2 regions of the Nocardioides zeae genome follow, and region 1 is predicted to be linked to the other one. Evidence: predicted binding sites of a transcription regulator. Region 1 holds the regulator's gene; the other holds the start of a gene.
What was found. The regulator HrcA, encoded in region 1, represses chaperone genes, less so after heat shock. The targets are predictions, from matches to a motif close to TTGGCACTCGNNNNNNNCGAGTGCCAA.
Positions count from the first base shown of each region.

Region 1 (7,512 bases):
CCGCCTCGGCGCCGGAGTGTCACCGGGCCACGAGCGCGAGCTGCTCGACGCCGAGGTGCGGCGCGTCGAGCGGGTGCTGCTCGAGACCCGGCTGCGCGACGGTCTGCCGACGGACGTGCTCGACGACGACGGACGCGCCGCGCTGTCCGACCTGGTGGCGCGGGGGCTCGTGGAGCCGCCGGGCTCCCACGGGCCCGCCCGGGTCGTGCTCACCCGTGCGGGTCGCCTCCTCGCCGACGGCGTCGTGCGGGACCTCCTGGCCTGAGCCGGGAGGGGCCGCCCGCGATCAGCCGGCGGGGTCCGTCACGAAGTCGATGAGCTCCTCGACCCGGCCCAGCAGCGCCGGCTCGAGATCGGCGAACGAGGACACCCGGCCGAGGATCTGCTGCCAGGCGCGGGCGATGTCGGCCTGGTTGCGGTGGGGCCACCCCAGGTGCTGGCACACGCCGTGCTTCCACTCGACGGAGCGCGGGATCGTGGGCCACGCGCGCAGCCCGATGCGGTCGGGCTTCACGGCCTGCCAGATGTCGACGAACGGGTGGCCGACGATGAGCACGTGCCCGCCGACGGCCGAGCGCGCGATCGAGTCGGCGATGCGGCTCTCCTTCGAGCCCCGCACGAGGTGGTCGACGAGCACGCCGACGCGGCGCCCCGGGCCCGGCCTGAAGTCCACGAGGTGGTCGGCCAGGTCGTCGACCCCGCCGAGGAACTCCACGACCACGCCCTCGATGCGCAGGTCGTCGCCCCACACCTTCTCGACGAGCTCGGCGTCGTGCCGGCCCTCCACGAAGATCCGCGACTCGCGCGCGACCCGTGCCTTCGCGTCGTGGACCGCGATGGAGCCGGAGGCCGTGCGCGCGGGTCGCGCCGGCGCCGCCGCGGCCCGCACGGGCGCGGTCAGGATCACCGGCTTGCCCTCGAGCAGGAACCCGGGCCCGAGCGGGAACGTGCGGCGCTTGCCACGCCGGTCCTCGAGGGTCAGCACGTCGAGGTCGCGGTCGACGGTGACGATCTCGCCGCACCAGTCGGTCGTGACCTCCTCGACGACGAGCCCGAGGTCGGCCGGGTGCTCCACCGCGCGGCCGCGCTTGGGGGCACGCCAGTCGCCGGAGAGGACGTCGGTTCCGTAGCGGTCGTTCACGTCGGTAGACGCTAGGGGGCGCCACCGACGGTCCTGGCGAGCCACGCCGCGCCGGGCCGACCTCACAGCAGGGGGAGGCGCACCGCCCCCGGCGGCAGGTGGGCGTACCCGCGCCGTACGGCGTGCTCCAGCGCCTCCCGGGGGTAGGGCCAGTCGCCGGTGGCGAGTGCCGCGGACGCCGGTACGCCGCGGCCCGCCAGCTCCGCGATCGTCGCCGCCACCCGGGCGACGTCGTCGTGCTGCGCCGCGACGGTGTCCCGACCGGTCACGGCACCGTGCCCGGGGACGACGACCGAGGCGGGGGAGAGCAGGCCGAGCAGGAGCTCGAGGGAGCCGGGCCACTCCAGCGGGTGGCTGTCGGGGCCGTAGGCGGGCAGCGCCTCCACGAGGTCGCCGGCGACGAGGACGTCGGCGTCCGGCACACGCACCACCAGGTCGCCGGCCGTGTGGCCCCGTCCGGGGTGCAGGAGCTCGAGGTGGCGGTCGCCGAGGTCGACCACGTGGACCCCGGAGAACGTGGTGGTCGGCGGGACGACGCGGCTCGCACGCATCTCCTCGAGCCGCGGGTCGTCGGGAGCGGCGAGCGCCTCGGCGTCGAGCTGCGCCGGCACGCTGGCGGCCATGCGTGCGGCAGCGGTCTCGTGGCCGACGAGCGCTGCGGCGGGCCAGGCGTCGAGGACGGTGCCGTTGCCGAGCACGTGGTCGTGGTGCTCGTGGGTGGCGACGACGGCCAGCAGGGGGGTGCCGGGGGCGAGCACGCGGCGTACCCGCTCCACGAGCCCGGCGGCGGCGCGCTCGGAGGCGAGGGTGTCGACCAGCACGGCGCCCGCCGTGCCTGCGACGAGGGTGACGTTGACGTCGTACCAGGCGTGACGGGCGACCCAGACGCGGTCCGCGACCTCGGTGAACGTCCCGTCCTGCACGGGGCCCACCCTAGGTGGGTGGGTCGGCCGGGTGCGTCAGCAGAGACCGGCGTGCAGGTGCTCGCGGAGCGCGGCGGCGAGCTCGTCGGGGGTCGTGGCGTCGCCGTCGAAGTCGACGCGGCGCAGGTGGGCGCCGTCCCCGTCGACCCACCGCACCTCGACCCCGGCGGGGGACAGGTCGTGGAGCGCGGCGCCGATGAGGCGGGGCGCGGGGGTGCCGGTGCAGAGCGAGACGGCCTGGCGCAGCTCGGCGTCGTGGCACTCGTTGAGGTGCTCGGTGCAGCGCCGCAGGTAGCCCCGGTTGAGCGCGTGGGCGGGGCTCGTGAAGAGGGCGGCGGGCACCCGGTACTGCCGCGTCGAGCCGTCGGCCTGCGTGCGGATCAGCATGATGATCGTCGGCTCGATCGCCACGGCGCTCATGGCGGGGTCGCAGCACGGACGCGGCGCGGCGAGCTTGCCGGCGATGACGACCGACTCCGTCGTGCCGTCCTCCTCCACGACGCCCGAGATGATGCGGAGCAGGGCCTTCTGGCGGGACTGGCCGGCCTGCTCGACGACGGAGCCCGCGCGGCAGACGAGCGTCGGCACGCCGGAGCGGTCCTGCAGCCCGAGGTCGTCGCCGCCGAAGAGGTGCTCGGTGCCCTTGATGACCATGCTGGCGGCGGCGGGGCAGGACAGCGCGCTGCGTGCACGAGCGGCGAGCTGGTCGGGATCGGCCGACGTGAGCATGGGGAACACGAGCTACCTCCTGAGCGACTTAGGCAAGGCTAACCTAGCGTCGTCGGTCTGTCACCCAGGCTCCCGAAATTCGTCGGTGGTCGTAGCATTGGCACTCGCGCGCGAGGAGTGCCAGGCTCGGCGCGGACATCGGCGGAAGGAGCGAGGGTGGTCGAGGAGCGTCGGCTCGCCGTGCTGCGGGCCATCGTCGAGGACTACGTCGCGACCGAGGAGCCGGTGGGCTCCAAGGCGCTGGTCGAGCGGCACGGGCTGGGCGTCTCGCCCGCCACGGTGCGCAACGACATGGCGGTGCTCGAGGAGGAGGGACTGATCCACCAGCCCCACACGAGCGCCGGTCGGATCCCCACCGACAAGGGCTACCGGCTGTTCGTCGACCGGCTCACCACGGTGCGTCCCATGTCGACCGCCGAGAAGCGCGCCATCGCCACGTTCCTCGAGGGCGCGATCGACGTCGACGACGTGGTGCGCCGCAGCGTGCGCATGCTTGCGCAGCTCACCCACCAGGTGGCCGTGGTGCAGTACCCCACGCTGTCCGCCAGCACCGTCCGCCACGTCGAGGTGGTGGCGCTCGCGCCGCGCCGGCTCCTCGTCGTGCTCATCCTCTCCAGCGGGCGCGTCGAGCAGCGGCTCGTCGAGCTCCAGCACGACCTCGCCGACGACCAGGTGGCCACGCTCCGTGCGCAGGTCAACCAGGCCGTCGTGGGGGAGCGGCTGGTCGCCGCCAGCACGGCGCTGCGGTCGCTGCGCGCGGACGGACCGGACGCCACGGGGCCGGGCGAGATCCGCGACGCCGTGCTCGACGACGTCGTGACGGTGCTCGTCGAGGCGCTGGCCCACCACTCCTCCGACCAGCGGGTCGTCGTCGGCGGCGCGGCGAACCTGGCGCGCGCGGGCGAGGGCTTCGACACGATGCTGCGGCCCATGCTCGAGGCGCTCGAGGAGCAGGTGGTGCTGCTCAAGCTGCTCGGCGAGGCCACCACCGGCGGCGGGGTGACCGTGCGCATCGGGGCCGAGGGCCCCGTCGAGGAGCTGGCGGGCACGAGCGTCGTCACCGCGGGGTACGGCGCGGGCCCCGAGGCCCTCTCGTCGCTCGGCATCGTGGGGCCCACCCGCATGGACTACGCGGGGAGCATGGCCGCCGTGCGCGCCGTGGCCCGCTACATGTCGCGGATCCTCGACGAGAGCGGCAGCTGAGCCGCGACGTACTCCTCCGGGCCGGTCCCGGACACCGACCGACACGAGAACGACGGAAGCGATGGACAGGACACACGTGAGCCAGGACCTCTACGAGCTGCTCGGCGTCAGCCGTGACGCCGACGCCGACGCCATCAAGAAGGCGTACCGGCGACTGGCCCGTCAGCTGCACCCGGACGTCAACCCCGACCCGGAGACGCAGGAGAAGTTCAAGGAGGTCAGCCGCGCCTACGAGGTGCTGTCGGACCCCCAGAAGCGGGCGGCCTACGACCGCGGCGGCGACCCGTTCGGCGGTGGCTTCGGCGGCGCCGGGCAGGGCCAGGGCTTCTCGTTCACCGACATCATGGACGCCTTCTTCGGGGGCGGTGCCGGCGGTCAGGGACAGGGTGGCCGCGGTCCGCGACCGCGGCAGCGCCGCGGCCAGGACGCCCTCATCCGCCTCGACGTCGAGCTCGCCGAGGCCGCGTTCGGGGTCACCCGCGAGCTGAAGGTCGACACCGCGGTCGTGTGCGAGACCTGCGCGGGCGACGGTGCCGCCCCGGGCTCGAGCCCGCAGACCTGCAGCACCTGCCGCGGCGCGGGCGAGGTCGCCCACGTGCAGCGCTCGTTCCTGGGCGAGATCCGCACGCTGCGGCCGTGCGCCGCCTGCCGCGGCTTCGGCACGATCATCCCCGACCCCTGCCGCACCTGCTCGGGGGAGGGACGCGTGCGCTCGCGCCGCAACCTGACGATCAAGATCCCGGCGGGCGTCGACACCGGCACCCGCGTGCAGCTGACCGGTCAGGGCGAGGTGGGCCCGGGCGGTGGTCCCGCCGGCGACCTGTACGTCGAGATCCGGGTCGCCGAGCACGAGTTCTTCGTGCGCGACGGCGGCGACCTGCACTGCGTCGTCACCGTGCCGATGACCGCCGCGGCGCTCGGCGCCTCGATCACGCTGCCCCTCCTCGAGGCCGACCTCGTCACGGACGGCGCGGACAGCGACCTCGAGACCCAGACGCGGATCGAGGTGAAGCCCGGCACGCAGTCGGGGACCGAGCAGGTGCTGCGCGGGCGCGGCGTGCCCGGTCTCCGCGGCGCGGCCCGGGGCGACCTGGTCGTGACGGTGGCCGTGGAGACCCCGCAGAAGCTCGACTCGCGGCAGGAGGCCCTGCTGCGCGAGCTCGCCGAGCTGCGGGGCGAGCAGCAGGCCGACGACGGGTCCGTGCAGATGCGCCGCGGGTCGTTCTTCGACCGGCTGCGCGACAAGTTCAACCACTGAGCGGGCGCCGGTGAGCCTCCCGGTCCAGCTCTGCCCGGCGCTCGCGGACGCCCGCCCCGGCGTCGTCGTGCGGCTCGGGGGCGACGAGGCGCACCACGCCGTCGCCGTGCGGCGCACGGTGGTGGGCGAGGAGCTGCGGCTCGTGGACGGCCGCGGTCGCTCCGCGACGGGGGTCGTCGTCGCGACGGGCAAGCGGGTGCTCGACGTCGAGGTCCGCGACGTCGTCGACGAGCCCCGGCCCGGCCCCGCGATCACGGTCGTGCAGGCGCTGCCGAAGGGTGACCGCGGAGAGCTGGCCGTCGAGGTGCTGACCGAGGTCGGCGTCGAGCGGATCGTGCCGTGGGCGGCGTCGCGCAGCGTCGCCGTGTGGCGCGGCGAGCGGGCGGTGAAGTCCCACGCGAAGTGGGCCGCCACGGCGCGGGAGGCGGCCAAGCAGGCGCGGCGCGCGTGGTTCCCCGAGGTGACCCCCCTGGCCTCCACGGCTGCGGTCGCGGAGCTGGTGGCGGCCATCGACCTCGTCGTCGTGCTCCACGAGGAGGCCCGTGCGGCGCTGGGCGGGCTCGTGGTGCCCGACGCGCCCGGCGCGAGCATCGGCGTCGTGGTCGGTCCCGAGGGCGGCCTGGCCCCCGAGGAGGTGGCCGCCTTCGAGGCGGCCGGCGCCACGACCGTGCGGCTCGGTGCCGAGGTGCTGCGCACCTCGACCGCCGGGCTCGCCGCGGTCGCGGCCCTGCTGGCCCGCACGTCCCGCTGGGGCTGAGCCGCGGCGTACCCCCCCCTTCCCACCCCGGTCGTGGTGTGAGACCTGCGTATTCCGGTGGCCTCGCACCACGACCCGGGGTCAGGGGGTCAGGGGGTCAGGGGGTCAGCGCCTCATCGGACGACGACGTCCTTCGTGTCCTCGGCCGGGCCGGGGCCCTCGCCGCCCGAGGGGTCGTCGGTGCGGGCGACGAACGTGTAGGTGCCCGGGTCGAGCGCGCTCACGTCGACGGTGACCTCCCAGGGGCCGAGCCCGGTGGCCCAGTCGCCCTCGTGGGTCACGAAGCCGGAGTCCACGACCTCGTCGCCCCGGCGGAGCTCCCACGGCACGTTCGCCTCGAAGGAGCTGGCCCGGCCCGTCGCCGTGAAGCTGCCCGAGACCGTCGTGCCCTCCGCGGGGTCGGTGACGTTGACCAGCAGCAGCGTGTCGAGCTGCGGCGCGGCCTCCACCGGGTTCGCGGCGCCGGAGGCCACCGTCACGTCACCGCCGTCGGCGTCGACGAAGCGCACGGGCAGGGTGTCGCCGACGGCGGCCTGCAGGGTGTAGACGACCTGCTGCACCACGAGGGCCGCGCCCTCGCCGCCCGGCGCCGCGCCCGCGACCGTCGCGACGATCTCGTCGCCGTCCTGGGTCGCCTCCTGCACCCATCCGCTCGCGGGGTTCGTGTAGTCCGGGTCCTGCGGCGTGCCCGACAGCAGGTCGACCGCCGAGGCCAGGTCGGCCCCGCCGGGCTGGAACTCGCGGACGAGGCGGTCCCCGAGCGGGCCGGGCGTCACGAAGTAGACCGCGGTCGCGGCGTCCCCGCCGCCGTCGCCCTCGCCGGCGTCGGTGCCCCCGCCGTCCCCGGACCCCGCGTCCGACGACGTGCTCACCGGCGCGGAGGGCGAGGAGTCGCTGCTCGCGCCGTCACCGGAGGCGCCGGCGCGGTCGGAGTCGTCGGTCCCGCCGCAGGCGGCGAGCGTCAGGGCGAGCACGGCGCTGGTCGCGAGCGGGGCGACGGTGCGACGGATGGACATGTCAGGTGCCTCCTCGGGTGGGGTCGGCTCGACGGTAGTCGCCGGCCGGGCTGCCTGGTGGGTACGACGCGCGAACCGCGCCCGCGGTTGCGTGGGTCGGCCGCTCGATCGGCCACGCGGTCGGCCACTAGGTTGACCACGTGACCACCGACTGCCTCTTCTGCCGCATCGTCGCGGGCGACATCCCCGCCACGGTCGTCCACGAGACCGCGACGACCCTGGCCTTCCGCGACATCAACCCGGTCGCGCCGACCCACGTGCTCGTGGTGCCGCGCAGCCACTACGAGAACGCCGCCGCGCTCGCCGCCGGCGAGCCCGCGACGGCGGCGGGCCTGCTGACGAGCGCGAGCGCGATCGCCGAGGCGGAGGGCCTCGACGGCTACCGGCTCGTCTTCAACACCGGGGCCGACGCCGGTCAGACCGTCTTCCACGCGCACCTCCACGTGATCGGCGGCACGACGATGGGCTGGCCCGCCTGAGAAGCT
Region 1 is NZ_JAUTAN010000001.1:774,756-782,267, forward strand. It holds gene hemW (radical SAM family heme chaperone HemW) at 1-265, shown strand, start outside; gene QE405_RS03665 (DUF3097 domain-containing protein) at 287-1,141, opposite strand; gene QE405_RS03670 (MBL fold metallo-hydrolase) at 1,204-2,064, opposite strand; gene QE405_RS03675 (hypothetical protein) at 2,101-2,802, opposite strand; gene hrcA (heat-inducible transcriptional repressor HrcA) at 2,950-3,996, shown strand; gene dnaJ (molecular chaperone DnaJ) at 4,073-5,254, shown strand; gene QE405_RS03690 (16S rRNA (uracil(1498)-N(3))-methyltransferase) at 5,265-6,011, shown strand; gene QE405_RS03695 (Gmad2 immunoglobulin-like domain-containing protein) at 6,125-7,027, opposite strand; gene QE405_RS03700 (histidine triad nucleotide-binding protein) at 7,168-7,506, shown strand.

Region 2 (7,512 bases), 730 kb from region 1:
GCCTGCCCAACCGCGACTTCCCGATGCTGGTCGACCTCTACCGCCAGGGCCGTCTCGACCTCGACGCGTTCGTGACCGAGGAGATCGGGATCGAGGACGTCGAGGCCGCGTTCGAGAAGATGCACCACGGCGAGGTCCTGCGCAGCGTGGTGGTCCTCTGATGGCGAGCTCCCACCACGCCGCCGGCGGCGCCCGCGTGGACCACGGCGTCGTCGCGGGCACGTTCAGCCTGGACGGGGAGACGTACGACGTCGACAACAACATCTGGGTCGTGGGTGACGACTCCGAGGTGGTCGTGATCGACGCCCCGCACGACGTCGAGGCCATCCTCGGCGTCGTCGGGGACCGCAGGGTCAAGGCCATCGTGTGCACCCACGCCCACGACGACCACGTCCGCGTCGCGCCCGAGCTCCGCAAGCGCACGAGCGCGCCGATCCTGCTGCACCCCGACGACCGGCCGCTGTGGGAGCTGACCCACGGCACCGGCGAGCACGGCGAGCTCTGGGACGTCGACCTCTCCGACGGCCAGGAGATCGCGGTCGGGGGCACGACCCTGACCGTGCTGCACACCCCGGGCCACGCCCCGGGCGCGGTCTGCCTGCACGCCCCCGAGCTCGGTGTCGTCTTCACCGGCGACACCTTGTTCAACGGCGGCCCGGGGGCCACCGGCCGGTCCTACTCCGACCGCCCCACCATCGAGGCATCGATCAAGGCACGGCTCTTCGCCCTGCCCGGCGACACGGTCGTCCACACCGGTCACGGCGACGACACGACGATCGCCGCGGAGATGACGAACCTCACCTGACCGAGCGCTCGGTCCGTCGCCCGTCTAGGGTGGGCGACGTGACCGAGCGCCTCGAGACCACCCGCGTGATCGCCGCCCCGGCGAGCGCGATCTTCGACGTCCTCACCGATCCCGAGGGCCACGTCGACATCGACTCCTCCGGCATGCTCCAGTCGGCGAGCGGGGACCGCCCGCGCGCCGTCGGTGACACCTTCGTCGTCCACATGGACCGCGAGGCGCTCGGCGACCTCCCCGAGATGGGGGAGTACGACGTCACGGTCGTCATCGAGACCCTCGAGCCCGATCGGGAGGTGGCCTGGCGCATCGTCGGCACCATCAAGCCGCCGATCGGTCACGTCTACGGCTACCGCCTCGAGCCGACGGAACCGTCCGAGGACGGCTCCGCGCGCACCCTCGTGACCAGCTACTACGACTGGTCGAACGCCCACGACCGGTGGAAGAAGATCTTCCCCGTCATCTCCGAGCAGCACCTCAAGGGCACGCTCGGCATCCTCGCCCGCGTCGTCGCCCGTCGCGCCCGCTGAACTCCCGCCCCCACCGACAGACACAGGAGCCCCCATGCCCGAAGCCGTCATCGTCTCCACCGCCCGCTCGCCCATCGGCCGTGCCGGCAAGGGGTCGCTCAAGGACATGCGTCCCGACGACCTGGCCGTGCAGATGGTCGAGGCCGCGCTCGCGAAGGTCCCCGAGCTCGACCGCGCGGACATCGTCGACCTCGCCCTCGGCGTCGGCCAGCCCGCCGGCGAGTCGGGCAACAACCTGGCCCGCATCGTCGCCGTGCTCGCCGGGATGGACCACCTCCCCGGCGTGACGGTCAACCGCTACTGCTCGTCGAGCCTGCAGACGACCCGCATGGCGTTCCACGCCATCAAGGCCGGCGAGGGCGACGTCTTCCTGTCGGGCGGCGTGGAGACGGTCAGCCGCTTCGGCGCCGGGTTCGCCGACGACCCCGCCGCCCAGAACCCCGTCTTCGCCGAGGCCGTCCGCCGCACCGAGGCCCGCGCGACCGGCGGTGCCGACGTGTGGCGCGACCCGCGCGAGGACGGCACGCTGCCCGACGCCTACATCGCGATGGGCCAGACCGCGGAGAACGTCGCCCAGAAGCTCGGCATGAGCCGCGAGGAGCAGGACCGCTTCGCCGTCCGCAGCCAGAACCTCACCGAGGAGGCCATCGCCAGCGGCTTCTGGGCCACCGACATCACCCCGGTGACCCTGCCGGACGGCACCGTCGTCTCGACCGACGACGGTCCGCGGGCGGGCACGACGTACGAGGCCATCAGCCAGCTCAAGCCCGTCTTCCGCCCCGACGGCACGGTCACGGCGGGCAACGCCTGCCCGCTCAACGACGGCGCCGCGGCCCTCGTGATCATGAGCGACACGAAGGCGAAGGAGCTGGGCCTCACCCCGCTCGCGCGCATCGTCTCCACCGCCGTCACCGGCCTCTCGCCCGAGATCATGGGCCTCGGTCCGGTCGAGGCGATCCCGGCCGCGCTGCGCAACGCGGGCATGGGCGTGGGCGACATCGACCTGTTCGAGATCAACGAGGCGTTCGCCGTGCAGGCGCTCGGCTCGGCGCAGCAGATCGGGATCGACGTCGACAAGCTCAACGTCAACGGCGGCGCGATCGCCGTCGGTCACCCCTTCGGCATGACGGGTGCCCGCATCACGAGCACCCTCATCAACTCCCTGCGGTGGCACGACAAGCAGTTCGGCGTCGAGTCGATGTGCGTCGGCGGCGGCCAGGGCATGGCGATGGTCATCGAGCGCCTCTCCTAGACCGGGCGCACGAGCAGCGCCGTACCCTCCCCGGCCACCCGGGTGAGCACCACCGTCGCCTCGGCGTCGCCCCGGAGCGCCAGCCGCTTGCGCAGCTGCTCCGGGACGACGTCGACGCCGCGCTTCTTGATGGTGAGCCGCCCGACGCCGCGCTCGCGGAGCGCGGCGCGGAGCGCCTTCTCGCGGTAGGGCAGCTCCTCCACCACCTCGTACGTCGCGGCGAACGGCGTGCGGAACCCGGCGTCCGAGGTCACGTAGGCGATGTGCTCGTCGAGCAGGCCGCCCTCGACGGCCCCGGCCACGGCCGTGACGAGACCGGCGCGGATGACCGCACCGTCGGGCTCGTAGAGGTAGCGGCCGATCCCGCGGACGGGACGCTCGGCGCCGTCGTGGGGGTCGTCCTCCTCCGTGAGCGTCGCGAGCCCCTCGGCCCGCAGCACGGTCGCGCGCCGCCGGCTGACCGCGAGGTGGGGTGACCAGAGCACCGCCTCCTTCACCTCGCCGCGGTCGCTGACCCACTCCGCCTCGACGCCGTCGGGGACGAGGTCGTGGGGGAGGCCCGGCGCGAGCTTCGCGACGGCCGGGCGGCTCGTGAGCAGGCCCGCGACGAAGTCCCACGAGGGCACCCAGGCATCGGCGTCGAAGACGCGGCCGCGGCCGTCCCGCCGAGCGGGGTCGACGGCGGCGACCCCGAACCCGCCGAGGGGCAGCGTCGTCGCGTCCGCGACGGTGACCGCCCCCTCGAGCCCGAGGGCGGCCAGGTTCGCCTCGGCGATCGCCACGCGCAGCGGGTCGAGGTCCACCCCCGCCGCGACGAGCCCGGCGCGGGCCAGGGCGGTGAGGTCGCCACCGATGCCGCAGCCGAGGTCGACGACGGACGAGGGCCGGGCCGCGGCGAGCCGGGCGGCCCGGTGGTCGGCCACGGAGCGGCGGGTCGCCTGCTCGAGCCCGTCGGGCGTGAAGAACATCCGCAGCGCGTCCTCGCCGAACTTCGCGACACCGCGTACGCGGAGCCCGACCTGGGTCAGCGCGGCGGCGGAGCGCTCGGGGTCCGGCTCGGTGCGCCGCACCGCGGCCGCCGCGCGCACCGGGTCGCCGTCGGCGTCGGCGTACGCCCGGGAGGCCACGTCCAGCAGCGTGCGCCCGTCGTGCGTCAGCAGCCACCGGAAGGTCTCGAGGTCCACGTCGTCCATCCTCCCAGACACTTCTGGCACTCCCTCTGGTGGAGTGCTAACGTCGGCGCTGGCACTCTCCGGGTGAGTGTGCCAATCGTCGACGACGACGGCGCGACCCCCGCGACGGCGCGCTCGGAGCCGGCGACGACCACAGCCCCCGCCGGGCGGCGTCCGCCGTCCGGCATTCGGATCCGCACGGAAAGTGGAGGTCGACATCGTGTCGGTCAACATCAAGCCCCTCGAGGACCGCATCGTCGTCAAGCCGCTCGACGCCGAGCAGACCACGGCGTCCGGTCTCGTCATCCCCGACACCGCCAAGGAGAAGCCCCAGGAGGGCGAGGTCCTCGCGGTGGGCCCCGGGCGTTGGAACGAGGACGGCGACGAGCGCATCCCGCTCGACATCGCGGTCGGTGACAAGGTCATCTACAGCAAGTACGGCGGCACCGAGGTCAAGGTCGCGGGCCAGGAGTACCTGATCCTCTCGGGTCGCGACGTCCTCGCGATCGTCTCCTGACCCTGCAGCTTCTCTGAGGAGAGACATGCCCAAGATCCTTGAGTTCGACGAGAACGCTCGTCGCTCGCTCGAGCGCGGCGTCGACGCGCTCGCGAACACCGTCAAGGTGACGCTCGGCCCCAAGGGCCGCTACGTCGTCCTCGACAAGAAGTGGGGCGCCCCGACCATCACGAACGACGGCGTGACCGTCGCTCGTGAGGTCGAGCTGGACGACCCGTTCGAGAACCTCGGTGCCCAGCTCACCAAGGAGGTCGCGACCAAGACCAACGACGTCGCCGGTGACGGCACGACGACCGCGACGGTGCTGGCGCAGGCCCTGGTGCACGAGGGCCTCCGTGCCGTCGCCGCCGGTGCCAACCCGCTCGGCCTGAAGCGCGGCCTCGACCTGGCCGCCGCGGCCGTCGGCGACGCGCTCCGCGACGCCGCCCGCGAGGTCGACAACAAGGAGGACGTGGCCAGCGTCGGCACGATCTCCTCGCGCGACGCGCACATCGGCGCCCTGCTCGCCGACGCCTTCGACAAGGTGGGCAAGGACGGCGTCATCACCGTCGAGGAGTCGAACACGCTCGGCACCGACCTCGAGTTCACCGAGGGCATGCAGTTCGACAAGGGCTTCATCTCGCAGTACTTCGTCACCGACTCGGAGGGCCGCGAGGCTGTCCTCGACGACCCCTACATCCTCCTGCACCAGGGGAAGATCTCGGCCGTCGCCGAGCTGCTCCCGCTGCTCGAGAAGGTCATCGCCGCGGGCAAGTCGCTCTTCATCATCGCCGAGGACCTCGAGGGCGAGGCGCTCTCCACCCTCGTCGTCAACAAGATCCGCGGCACCTTCACCGCCGTCGCCGTCAAGGCGCCTGCGTTCGGTGACCGTCGCAAGGCGATCCTCCAGGACATCGCGGTGCTCACGGGCGCCCAGGTCGTGGCCCCCGAGGTCGGGCTCAAGCTCGACCAGGTCGGCCTCGAGGTGCTCGGCCAGGCCCGCCGCGTCGTGGTGACGAAGGACAACACCACGATCGTCGACGGCGCCGGCGACGCGTCGGCCGTCGAGGGTCGCGTCAACCAGATCAAGGCGGAGATCGAGAACACCGACTCCGACTGGGACCGCGAGAAGCTCCAGGAGCGCCTCGCCAAGCTGGCCGGCGGCGTCGTCGTCATCAAGGTCGGCGCGGCCACCGAGGTCGAGCTCAAGGAGAAGAAGCACCGCATCGAGGACGCCGTCTCCGCGACGCGCGCCGCGATCGAGGAGGGCATCGTCCCCGGCGGTGGCTCCGCGATCATCCACGCCGCCGCGGCGCTCGAGGGCGACCTCGGCCTCACCGGCGACGAGGCGGTCGGCGTGCGCATCGTGCGCAAGGCCGTCGACGAGCCGCTCCGCTGGATCGCCGAGAACGGCGGCGAGCAGGGCTACGTCGTGGTCTCCAAGGTGCGCGAGCTCGGCGTGGGCAACGGCTACAACGCCGCCACGGGCGAGTACGGCGACCTGGTCGCCCAGGGCGTCCTCGACCCCGTCAAGGTGACCCGCTCCGCGCTGGTCAACGCCGTCTCCATCGCGGGCCTGCTGCTGACGACCGAGACCCTGGTCGTCGACAAGCCCGAGGAGGAGGAGCCGGCCGCCGCCGGTCACGGCCACGGCCACGGTCACTGAGCGACCGCTCCACCAGCACCACCGCTCCGCCCCCGGCGCCCTCGTGGCGTCGGGGGCGGCGTGCGTCCGCGCCACGTTGTTGCACCGCCGAAACACCCCTGCCCCGGTCGCGCAACACGCACGGCGCACCGTCAGCCCCATGCTGTGGCGAGTACGCACCACCCTCCCCGACCGACCGGGCACCCTGGCCGTCCTCGCCCAGGAGTGCGGCGCCGCGGGCGTCAACATCCTCGCGCTCCAGGTCTTCCCGGGCGTCGAGGCCGTGACCGACGAGCTCGTCGTGCGCACCCCGGAGGGCTGGACCCTCGAGCAGCTCACCGGCCTCCTGGAGGGGGCGGGCGGGACCGACGTCGTCGGCACCCCGTGCACGGAGGCGGCCCTGGTCGACCAGCCCGCGCGCTACGTGCAGGCGGCCCGGGCCGTGATCGCGCGGCCGTCGCGGTTCCCCGAGGTCGTCGCGCAGCTCTTCGACGCCGAGCCCGGGGACGCCACCACCGGCGACGTGATGGAGATGACGGTCGGGGACGTCCAGGTCCAGGTACGCCGCCGGGCCGCCTTCACCGCCACCGAGCACGCCCGGGGAGCGGCGATGGCCGACCTGGTCTCGGACGTGCTGGCGCGCACGCCCACGGTGCTCGGCTCGAGCGCCCGCCGGATGGGCGGCGGCGCGACCCCGACCTTCGAGGTGGTGGGCCGCACGGTGCAGGCGACCGTGCAGGGCGTCGTGGTGGGCGTGGCCACGCTGCGGCCCGCGGAGCCGAGCGCCGAGCCCGGCCTGCACCCCGTCGACCTCGAGGTCGACCCGAGCTGGCAGCGCCGGGGGATCGGCACGCGGCTGCTCTCCGACATCGCCCGGCTCGCGGCCGGCGAGGGCGCCCAGGACATCCTCCTGTCCACCCGTGCGGACAACCAGGCGGTCCTCCCGCTGGTGCTCGCCGCGGGCCTCCGGGGCCGGATCCGCATGTCGGCGGACGTGCTCACCGTTCGCATCCCGGTGCGGGAGCTGAGGCCGCTGCCGCGGGCCTAGACTGGCTCCCATGAGCGCCACCGCCGGAGTCCCCGACAAGTTCGCCGCCCTCGGTCTGACCTACGACGACGTGCTGCTGCTGCCGGGCTACTCCGACCTGGCACCCAGCGAGATCGACACCACCTCGCGGCTCACGCGCGAGATCTCCCTGAAGGCCCCGCTCATCTCCGCCGCCATGGACACGGTGACCGAGTCCCGCATGGCGATCGCGATGGCCCGCCAGGGCGGCATCGGCATCCTGCACCGCAACCTCTCGGTGGCCGACCAGGCCTACCAGGTGGACCTGGTCAAGCGCACCCAGACGGGCATCATCTCCAACCCCGTCACCATCGGCCCCGACGCGACGCTGGAGGACCTCGACCGCATCTGCGGGGAGTACCGGGTCTCCGGCCTCCCCGTCGTCGACCCCGCCGACACGCTGCTCGGCATCATCACCAACCGCGACCTGCGCTTCACGCCGGTCGCCGAGTGGGCGACCACGAAGGTCGACGAGGTGATGACCCCGATGCCGCTCATCACGGGCGACGTGGGCATCAGCCGGGAGGACGCGACCGCGCTCCTGCGCAAGCA
Region 2 is NZ_JAUTAN010000001.1:48,667-56,178, forward strand. It holds gene QE405_RS00230 (S-(hydroxymethyl)mycothiol dehydrogenase) at 1-161, shown strand, start outside; gene QE405_RS00235 (MBL fold metallo-hydrolase) at 161-805, shown strand; gene QE405_RS00240 (polyketide cyclase) at 844-1,329, shown strand; gene QE405_RS00245 (acetyl-CoA C-acetyltransferase) at 1,364-2,581, shown strand; gene QE405_RS00250 (class I SAM-dependent methyltransferase) at 2,578-3,765, opposite strand; gene groES (co-chaperone GroES) at 3,974-4,270, shown strand; gene groL (chaperonin GroEL) at 4,296-5,915, shown strand; gene QE405_RS00265 (GNAT family N-acetyltransferase) at 6,055-6,942, shown strand; gene guaB (IMP dehydrogenase) at 6,953-7,512, shown strand, end outside.
Region 2: the regulator HrcA is predicted to act here: its motif matches at 3,789-3,815, upstream of groES (co-chaperone GroES).